Regions from separate parts of the Proteus sp. Marseille-Q3619 genome, predicted to be linked through region 1. Evidence: predicted binding sites of a transcription regulator. Region 1 holds the regulator's gene; each other region holds the start of a gene.
What was found. Region 1 encodes PurR, which represses purine synthesis genes. Its sites were predicted from a motif close to CANGCAAACGTTTGCNTG; they were not measured.
Positions count from the first base shown of each region.

Region 2: cvpA (colicin V production protein) is a predicted target of PurR. The motif match lies at 1,615-1,632, and genes of this name have one in related genera.
Region 3: purT (formate-dependent phosphoribosylglycinamide formyltransferase) is a predicted target of PurR. The motif match lies at 1,784-1,801, and genes of this name have one in related genera.

Region 1 is NZ_CBDIMP010000001.1:3,969,259-3,972,544, reverse strand. It holds gene ACWPWK_RS18600 (sulfite exporter TauE/SafE family protein) at 1-224, shown strand, start outside; gene sodB (superoxide dismutase [Fe]) at 509-1,087, shown strand; gene cydH (cytochrome bd-I oxidase subunit CydH) at 1,225-1,308, opposite strand; gene purR (HTH-type transcriptional repressor PurR) at 1,577-2,602, shown strand; gene punR (DNA-binding transcriptional activator PunR) at 2,629-3,286, opposite strand, start outside.
Region 2 is NZ_CBDIMP010000001.1:810,047-813,332, reverse strand. It holds gene folC (bifunctional tetrahydrofolate synthase/dihydrofolate synthase) at 1-859, shown strand, start outside; gene dedD (cell division protein DedD) at 849-1,502, shown strand; gene cvpA (colicin V production protein) at 1,688-2,179, shown strand; gene purF (amidophosphoribosyltransferase) at 2,210-3,286, shown strand, end outside.
Region 3 is NZ_CBDIMP010000001.1:1,253,802-1,257,087, reverse strand. It holds gene ACWPWK_RS05720 (aminoimidazole riboside kinase) at 1-561, shown strand, start outside; gene rarD (EamA family transporter RarD) at 797-1,708, shown strand; gene purT (formate-dependent phosphoribosylglycinamide formyltransferase) at 1,834-3,018, shown strand; gene htpG (molecular chaperone HtpG) at 3,245-3,286, shown strand, end outside.

The sequences.
Region 1 (3,286 bases):
TCATGGGTATTATCTATGGTTGGAATCAAACAAATATTGATGACTATTATTTAGGCTTTGTTTATTTACCTGCCTTTATTGGAATAAGCATTACCAGCATTCTCTTCGCCCCTGTCGGTGTAAAAGTTGCTTATCGCCTACCTATTCCAAGAGTTCGCCAAATATTTGCATTATTTCTATTCTTAGTCGTAGTGAAAATGATGTATACACTGATGATAGAGTAAGCAGAAAATGCAACAATCAGAGGATATAGGCTCTAAACACAGTCGATATTTTACTGCTTTACGAGTTGCTCTGTGGGATATACTCTTATGAGTATAATTAATCTATATGGCTTATAACTATAGATAAAAGATATTTAGCTGTTATTTCAGCAGATTTTTGTTAAAATAATTAGCAAAATAGTAACAACTTAGTGATTCATTTGCCTCATTCTATCAATTCAAATGATTTTGATGGAATGATTTCAGGCACAAAACCCGAAATAGATAGTTTAAAGGAGTACGCAATGTCTTTCGAATTACCAAAATTACCTTATGCGTTAGATGCTCTTGAGCCACACATCTCTAAAGAAACTTTAGAATATCACTACGGCAAACACCACCAAACTTACGTAACCAATTTAAATAACCTGGTTAAAGGTACTGATTTAGAAAGCAAATCCTTAGAAGAAATCATCAAATCTACTGATGGTGGTATCTTTAATAATGCAGCTCAAGTATGGAACCACACTTTCTACTGGAACTGTTTAGCACCAAATGCAGGCGGCGCACCAACAGGTAAAGTTGCTGATGCTATCAACAAAGCATTCGGCTCTTTTGAAGAGTTCAAAAAGCAATTTAATGATGCGGCAGCTAAAAACTTCGGTTCAGGTTGGACTTGGTTAGTTAAAAAAGCAGACGGTTCAGTTGCGATTGTTAACACGTCTAATGCTGCTACTCCAGTTTCAGGCGCAGACAAACCACTGTTAACAGTAGACGTATGGGAACATGCTTACTACATCGACTACCGTAATGCGCGCGTTAAATATTTAGAAGAGTTCTGGGCACTGGTTAACTGGTCATTTGTTGAAGCTAACCTTGCTTAATTGAGCTTGATAATCAAAGGTGAGTGATTGAGATTCATTTTTGGTGACAAAATAACAAAGGGCCTTGAGCCCTTTGTTATATTCAGATATTCGATAATCTATTATTTAAATTGATCGGATATTCTATAAAGCAGTGATTAGAACAACATAGTCGAAAATAAAACAATCATAACAAGCGCTGCTACTGCTGTACTCAAACCAAATTTCAGATCCGTATCCATCTATTTCTCCCTCAAAATGATTATAATACACTTTTTTAACCATAACCTTGTCATGGTTAATTATTATCACATATCAAAATTTGCTAAAATAGCGACTAGTGCACAATTTATAACATTGATTAATACTTTCACTTTTGAGCTAGATCATACAAAATTCACAGCTAATCGCTAAATTATTGCCAGTGTTTGCCCTATGTATGACTATACTGGCAGTTAAACCATAAAATTAGATAAAAGAGACCAATGAAGGTCAGGAGTTTTCCACACCATGGCAACAATAAAAGACGTGGCAAAACGCGCAGGCGTATCAACCACGACTGTTTCTCATGTGATCAACAAAACACGTTTTGTTGCTGAGAACACACGGGCAGCAGTTTGGGCCGCTATAAAAGAATTAAATTATTCGCCTAGTGCCGTTGCGCGTAGTTTAAAAGTCAATCACACCAAATCTATTGGCCTGTTAGCCACGTCCAGTGAAGCTCCTTACTTTGCTGAAGTGATTGAAGCTGTTGAAAATAGTTGTTATAGCAAAGGCTACACACTGATTTTATGTAATTCACATAATAACCTCGATAAACAAAAAGCCTATTTAGCGATGCTGGCACAAAAACGTGTTGATGGGTTATTAGTCATGTGTTCTGAATACCCCGATCACCTTCTGACACTGTTAGAAGGCTATCGTAATATTCCAATGGTTGTCATGGATTGGGGTAAGGCGCGTGGTGACTTTACCGATACGATTATCGATAATGCTTTTCATGGTGGCTATATTGCGGGTCGTTACCTTATTGAACGTGGTCATCGTGATATTGGTATTATCCCTGGTCCATTAGAACGTAATACCGGTGGTGGTCGCTTACAAGGTTTCTTAAAAGCCATGGAAGAAGCAAAAATCACAGTAAAAGATGAGTGGATTGTACAAGGCGACTTTGAGCCAGAATCTGGTTATAAAGCCATGTATCAGATGCTAAATCAAAAACATCGCCCTACTGCTGTTTTTTGTGGTGGTGATGTGATGGCAATGGGCGCAATTTGTGCCGCTGATGAGCTAGGTTTACGTGTTCCTTTCGATATTTCCATTGTGGGTTACGACAATATTCGTAATGCGCGTTATTTTACGCCAGCATTAACCACAGTCCACCAGCCAAAAGAGCGTTTAGGTCAAATGGCTTTGTCAATGTTGCTTGATCGCATCGTCAACAAACGCGAAGACGCCCAAACAATCGAAGTTCATCCACGATTAGTTGAGCGCCGTTCAGTTGCTGACGGTCCTTTTATTGACTACCGTCGTTAATTCAGATTTATTCGGCTATCTGATTTCTAGCGAAGCCATTCCTCATTTAAGGTTTGGCTATCTCCAAGATAATCTAACAACCATGTCAAAGCGGGTGATTCACTTTTATCGACCCACGTCAGGCAGCATGGGCTGTCTGGCAATGGTTGTGCCAGTTGTAAAGTAACCAGCTTACCTTGTTCAATTAAAGGTTCAGCACGATGCCAAGGCACCATTCCTACGCATAATCCCGCTAACAAGCATTCAAGCCCCATATCCCATGTCGGAACAACCATTCTACGCTGATTATTTAGCGCCCAAGTGTCACGCTTTGGTAAACTGCGTGAAGTATCTTCTAAGCATAAACTTGGATAAGGTCGCATCTCATCATCCGTTAATGGATGTTGTGCTTTCGCTAAAGGGTGATCAACATGACAAACACAGCGCCAAGGCATAAATCCCATATCTCTAAAACTATAACGTTCACCAATTGGTGAGGCTCTTGTTGCACCAATCGCTAAATCAACACGACCATTAACTAAGGAGTCCCATACGCCATTAAACACTTCAGGGTAGACATACAGCTCAATATCAGGAAAATGGCGGTAGAAATCGAGAATAAGTTGTTGTGTTCTTTCAGGTTTAACAATGCAATCAACTGCTATACTAAATTGACCGCGCCACCCATTAGAAACTTGTTGACAA
Region 2 (3,286 bases), 3.2 Mb from region 1:
AGTAGGATTAGGCGGTCGGTTAGATGCTACAAATATCGTTGATGCCGATATTGCTGCTATCACAAGTATTGCCCTCGATCATACTGATTGGTTAGGCGCAGATAGAGAGCATATTGGTCACGAGAAAGCCGGTATTTTCCGAGCCAATCATTATGCTGTTGTGGGTGAGCCAGATATGCCTCATTCCATTGCACAAGTTGCCAATGAAAAACAAGCCAAGCTTTTCCGTCGTGGAACAGATTGGTCTTTTGTTATTGAAGGCGATCACTGGCAGTGGCGTTGTGCTGATTGTGAATTTGATGCGCTGCCAATCCCTAATATTCCGCTAGCCAATGCGGCGACAGCGATGGGGGTTATTCGTTGCTTGCTTAAATCTGATGACAAAGTCAGCCAAGCAATAACACAGCAAAGTATTGTCGACGGTATGTCTCGTGCACAATTACCAGGTCGTTTTCAGGTAATTTCTCAACATCCTTTGGTTATCTTTGATGTGGCACATAATCCTCATGCAGCAGGATATTTAGCGGAAAAGTTATCACAATTACCACAAAAATCTGATACTCAAGTGCGTATTGTTGTTGGTATGCTGGGTGATAAAGATATCGCAGGCACTTTAGCGTGCTTAACACCATTGGCTGATCATTGGTATGTAGCTCCACTTAATGAATTTCGTGGTGCTTCTGCGGATGTGTTAGCTCAACATCTCGAGAAACCAATGGTATTCGATAGTGTTGAAAATGCATGGCAACAAGCAATGTCCGATGCTGCTCCTAACGATATTGTTGTGGTTTGTGGCTCATTTCATACAGTCGCGCATGTGATGGAACTTTTGGAAAAGGAGAGTGTGGGTGGCAAGTAAATTTCAAAATCGCTTAGTCGGTGCCGTTGTATTGGTGGCAGTAGGGGTCATTTTTTTACCTGCACTGCTCGACGGCGATAAGAAATATAACGAAGACCAGTTCGCCTCTATTCCTTTAGTACCCAAACCAGGTGATGAGCAAGAAATAGAATCTATCGCCCCGATAGAGCAAACTTCAGTGCCTTCTACTCCATCAGAAGGCGCATCTGAAGGTATGCTTTCTGAAGCAGTGACAGGTGTCGAGCAACCTGCTGTTACAACACCTGAACCACCTGCTGTTGTACCTGTTACACCACCGGTACAACCACCACAACAGCCAACGCCTATACCAGAGCCTCAGGCTGTGGTTACGCCACCAGTACAACCACCAGCACCACCCGTACAAGAAACTCAGCCACCGAAAGGCGAGGCTTGGGTTGTTCAATTAGGTGCGTTGAAAAATGCGGCGAAGGTAGAAGAAATTATTGCGAAAATGCATTTCTCAGGTTATCCGGTATATACCGTACCCGCACGCCCTGTTGCTGGACAAGTGACTCGAATTTACATTGGTCCTAGTGCATCTAAGTCAGAATTACAGGCTATTTTGCCTCATTTAAAAGAGCTTACGGGCTTACAAGGTGAGGTAAGGGCATATAAGCCTTAATTTTTTCTAAACGAGTCATCAGATGAGTGATGTAACAAAGCGTTAACTTATTGCGGCGATTATGATTTTTCATATCGCCGTAAATTATTTTGAAATTAGCGAAAATTAGCATTACGCAAACGTTTTCGTTTTCTGTTAGAATGCTTCCGTATTAATGCGGAGCATCATTATTGGATAAAGAATTTATGGTCTGGATAGATTACGCCATCATTGCCATTATTGGTTTTTCCGCATTAGTCAGCCTGATCCGTGGCTTTGTTCGTGAAGCATTGTCACTCATCACCTGGGGTTGTGGTTTCTTTGTTGCTAGTCAGTTTTATCCTTATCTTGCCGTCTATTTTACCCGGTTTGAAGATGAGCTGGTTCGTAACGGGATTGCAATAGTTACGTTATTTATTGCGACACTGATTGTCGGTGCTGTTGTGAATTATGTGATTAGCTCTCTTGTTCAACGCACAGGGTTATCAGGTACAGATCGTGTCTTGGGGATCTGTTTCGGGGCTTTAAGAGGCGTGCTGATAGTTTCAGCATTACTTTTTGTTTTAGGCGCATTTACGCCTATGGCAGATAGCGCTGATTGGCAACGTTCTGAGCTTATTCCTCAATTCAACCATATTATTAGGTGGTTCTTTGACTACCTGCAAAATGCGTCAAGTTTCGTGTCGGAGAGAATATAACCTCTCCGTCTGGCTGATGAGGATCTATTCATGTGCGGTATTGTCGGTATCGCTGGAGCTAATCCAGTAAACCAATCAATTTATGATGCGTTAACGGTGTTACAACACCGAGGTCAAGATGCAGCAGGCATTGCAACAATAGACGGCAACAACGGTTTCCGTCTTCGCAAAGCGAACGGACTGGTTAAAGATGTGTTCGAAACTCGTCATATGTTGCGTTTAAAAGGTACTATCGGGATAGGGCATGTCCGTTATCCAACTGCGGGTAGTTCTAGTGCATCAGAAGCGCAGCCTTTTTATGTGAATTCACCTTTTGGTATTACGTTGGCGCACAATGGTAATTTAACCAATGCGCATTTATTACGTCGCCAATTATTTGAAACAGCACGTCGCCATATCAATACCACCTCTGATTCTGAAATCCTGCTCAATGTATTGGCATACGAATTAGACCGTTTTGACCATTTCCCGCTTGAGCCTGATAATATTTTTGCAGCCGTTGCGGCAATGCATAAAAAACTCCGCGGGGCTTATGCTTGTGTTGCTTTGATCATCGGTCATGGCTTACTGGCTTTTCGTGATCCCTTTGGTATTCGCCCTTTAGTATTGGGTAAACGTACCTTAGAAGATGGTCGCCATGAATACATGGTCGCATCTGAAAGTGTTGCGCTTGATACTTTAGGTTTTGAATTTTTACGCGATGTTGCACCGGGTGAAGCGGTTTATATCACAGAGCAAGGGCAACTCTTTACTCGCCAATGTGCTGAAAATCCGCAGTTAATGCCTTGTTTGTTTGAGTATGTTTACTTTGCTCGTCCTGATTCCTTTATCGATAAAATTTCGGTTTATAATGCGCGTTTACGTATGGGGCAGAAATTAGGCGCTAAAATTGCCAAAGAATGGGATGATTTACACATTGATGTTGTGATCCCAATCCCTGAAACATCTTGTGATATTGCCTTAGAAATTGCGCATATTCTCAATAAACCTTATCGCCAAGGCTTTGTAAAAAATCGCTATGTTGGTCGTACCTTTATTATGCCGGGTCAGCAAGAGCGTCGTAAGTCAGTTAGACGTAAACTGAATGCAAATCGCGCAGAGTTTCGT
Region 3 (3,286 bases), 2.7 Mb from region 1:
CCCATTTGTCGCTCGACCTTAGATTGTGCAATCAAAAATATTAAAGAAAGCGGTTCACTACTGAGTTTTGATATTAATTTACGACCTCAAATGTGGCGTGATCATGAAGAAATGCGCGAAGTTATTGATAATTATGCGCATAAAGCGGACATATTAAAATTATCCGAAGATGAGCTTACGTGGATGACACAAGAAGTGACATTGAATAATGCACTTAAAAAATTAGAAGATTATCCCGCTCGTTTAAAAGTGATCACCCAAGGCTCTAAAGGTTGTTTAGTTTTAACGCCAAATACCCAAGTCGCATTTAGTGCCTTTATCGTTGAATGTATTGATACAACCGGTGCTGGCGATGCCTTTATGTCAGGCTTGTTAGCTGCGCTTGCTGAATATGGTTTTGCTGAAGATGAACCATATCTATCAAAAATAGTGACGCAAGCAGCTGCTTGCGGTGCTTTAGCCACCACTAAAAAGGGGGCAATAGCCGCGGCACCAAGTCGTAAAAAATTACATGATTTTGTTCAGCAGCAACCGCCTTTGCATGTTAGGGAGATTTTCTAACAACTCACCTATTTTTTCTGGTTGTGGTTTTTACCACGGTTTTCCCTTAATGGATTTTCCTATTCTCCATTTATAACGACTTTTCTCGGAGTGGTTATTTGTGGAGATTTTTTTTATCTCATCTATGCTGTTGTACTGATGTTTGATCAATCAATCAGCGATGCCGATCATATTGTTCTGCCAATTTTAAGCGTATGATATTAAATCTTATCGACTTTTATTGATGGAACATTAAATGTGGGCTCAATCGGGCGCGGTATTAGCCATTTTTTCTTATATTCTTTGGGGAATTACTCCTCTGTTTTATCGGCTGTTACCGGGAGCGCAGCCGTTAGAAATGTTGGCTCAGCGTTTGATCTGGTCTATCCCTCTTTTATTACTCGTGCGACTCTTTATTAAAAATAGGACACGATGGCGCGCTGTTTTACAAGATAAGCGCTCTATTTTTATGTGTCTATTTAGCTCAATGGCTATGGCTGTTTCTTGGTGTACATTTACCTATGCATTAACACATCAACAAGTATTAGAAGCGAGCTTGGGGTATTTTATTAATCCGCTTTTCTCAATTTTATTAGGCGTCATATTTCTTAAAGAAAAGCTTAATTCAGCAGAAAAATGGGCTGTTGCCTTAATTTGTGCTGGTGTGGGCTATCAATTGTGGATGTACGGTGAATTACCTGTATTGGCTATAATGATGGGCGGTGCATTTGCTGTATATGGATTAATTCGTAAGTTTATTCGTTTTGATGTGATCACGTCTTTATTTATGGAAACCCTTTGGTTAATGCCATTAGCAATAGGCGCTACGATTTGGTTGGTTGTTACCGATAAAAGTGCATTACCTTCGGCTGATAATTTGACTCGTTTTTATTATATCTTAACAGCTCCAGTGACTATCTTACCGTTATTATTCTTTACTGCTGCCGTCAAACGAACCACGTTAACCGTGATAGGATTAGCGCAATACATTGAACCTACCATTCAATTTTTATTGGCTGTTTTCTTATTCCATGAAGCTTTTGATGAAGTAAAAGGCGTGAGTTTCTCACTGATTTGGTTAGGACTTTTATGCTGCATCTTAGCACTTATCCGAAAACGCCTTAATTATCTAAAAATTCAAAAAGGAAAACGTAGCCAAACAATGTAATTGTTTTATTTCTCTGCCTGATTATTTTTTTGTCTGGCTATTTTTCTATCAAGCTAAATCCGTTATGCTATATGAAAGGCAATCGTTTGCGTGATTGTGATTTTTATTAATGGTGAGGATAAAAAATGACAGTGCTGGGTACGGCTCTTACAGCAAGTGCAACAAAAGTGATGTTATTAGGTGCCGGTGAATTAGGCAAAGAAGTTGCGATAGAATGCCAACGCTTGGGAATTGAAGTGATTGCCGTTGATCGCTATCTCAATGCTCCAGCTATGCATATTGCTCATCGTCATTATGTTGTAAATATGCTTGATAGCGATGCATTAAAGCAAGTTATTGAACAAGAGCGACCTGATTTTATCGTTCCTGAAATTGAGGCTATTGCAACAACGTTACTGGTTGAATTAGAACAAGCGGGGCAAAAAGTTGTTCCTTGTGCCCGTGCTGTAAAGCTAACTATGGATAGAGAAGGTATTCGTCGTTTAGCCTCGGAAACACTGAATTTACCTACATCGAACTATCAATTTGTTGATGATGAAGTGAGCTTTAAAAAAGCGGCTCTAGAAATAGGCTTCCCTTGTATTGTAAAACCTGTCATGAGTTCATCTGGAAAAGGGCAAAGTGTTATTCGTAATGAAAACGATTTAGCTCAAGCTTGGACTTACTCGCAAGAGGGCGGGAGAGCAGGAAGAGGACGCGTTATCGTTGAAAAAATGATCCCATTTGATTTTGAGATCACGTTACTGACTATTCACGCTGTTGATGGTACCCATTTTTGTGCCCCTATTGGTCATCGACAAGAAAAGGGTGATTACCGTGAATCATGGCAACCTCAAAAGATGAGTGACATCGCGCTTGCTAAAGCAGAGCATATTGCGAGTAAAGTGGTTGAGAACTTAGGGGGCTATGGTTTATTTGGTGTTGAGTTGTTTGTTCAAGGTGATGAGGTATTCTTTAATGAAGTCTCACCTCGCCCTCATGATACTGGATTGGTGACACTAATTTCTCAAGACTTATCAGAGTTTGCGCTTCATGTTCGTGCTTTTTTAGGCTATCCCATTGGTGGAATTCGCCAATTAGGGCCTTGTGCATCAGCGGTTATTTTACCAGAGCTTTATAGTACGAATATTGTGTATTCTGGTATTGAAAAAGCGTTGAAGGCGGATCGTCAAATTCGCCTTTTCGCTAAGCCTGAAATTGCTGGCTTTCGTCGTTTAGGTGTTGTGCTTGCTCACGCTGATACGATAAAACACGCATTAGATGAAGCAAAAGCAGGTGCAAAAGCAATTGTTGTAAGTGATGCCAAATAATTAGAAATGTAATCTAAATTAGCCTATTTTACCGCTAAGTGAATATTATCAACTTAGCGGTAAAAACATCCAACAAGTATTATTTTGGCTCAAACTTTAATCATATAAGGTGTGTAATCACTTTTATTAGCTTAATTTCTTACTCAACCCTTGAAACTTGCTTAACTATCCCCACTTTTTATTCATATTGATTTTTTTCGCCAAATTAGGATTAATTGAGGTAAAAATGAGTATGAAAGGTCAGGAAACAAGAGGATTTCAGTCAGAA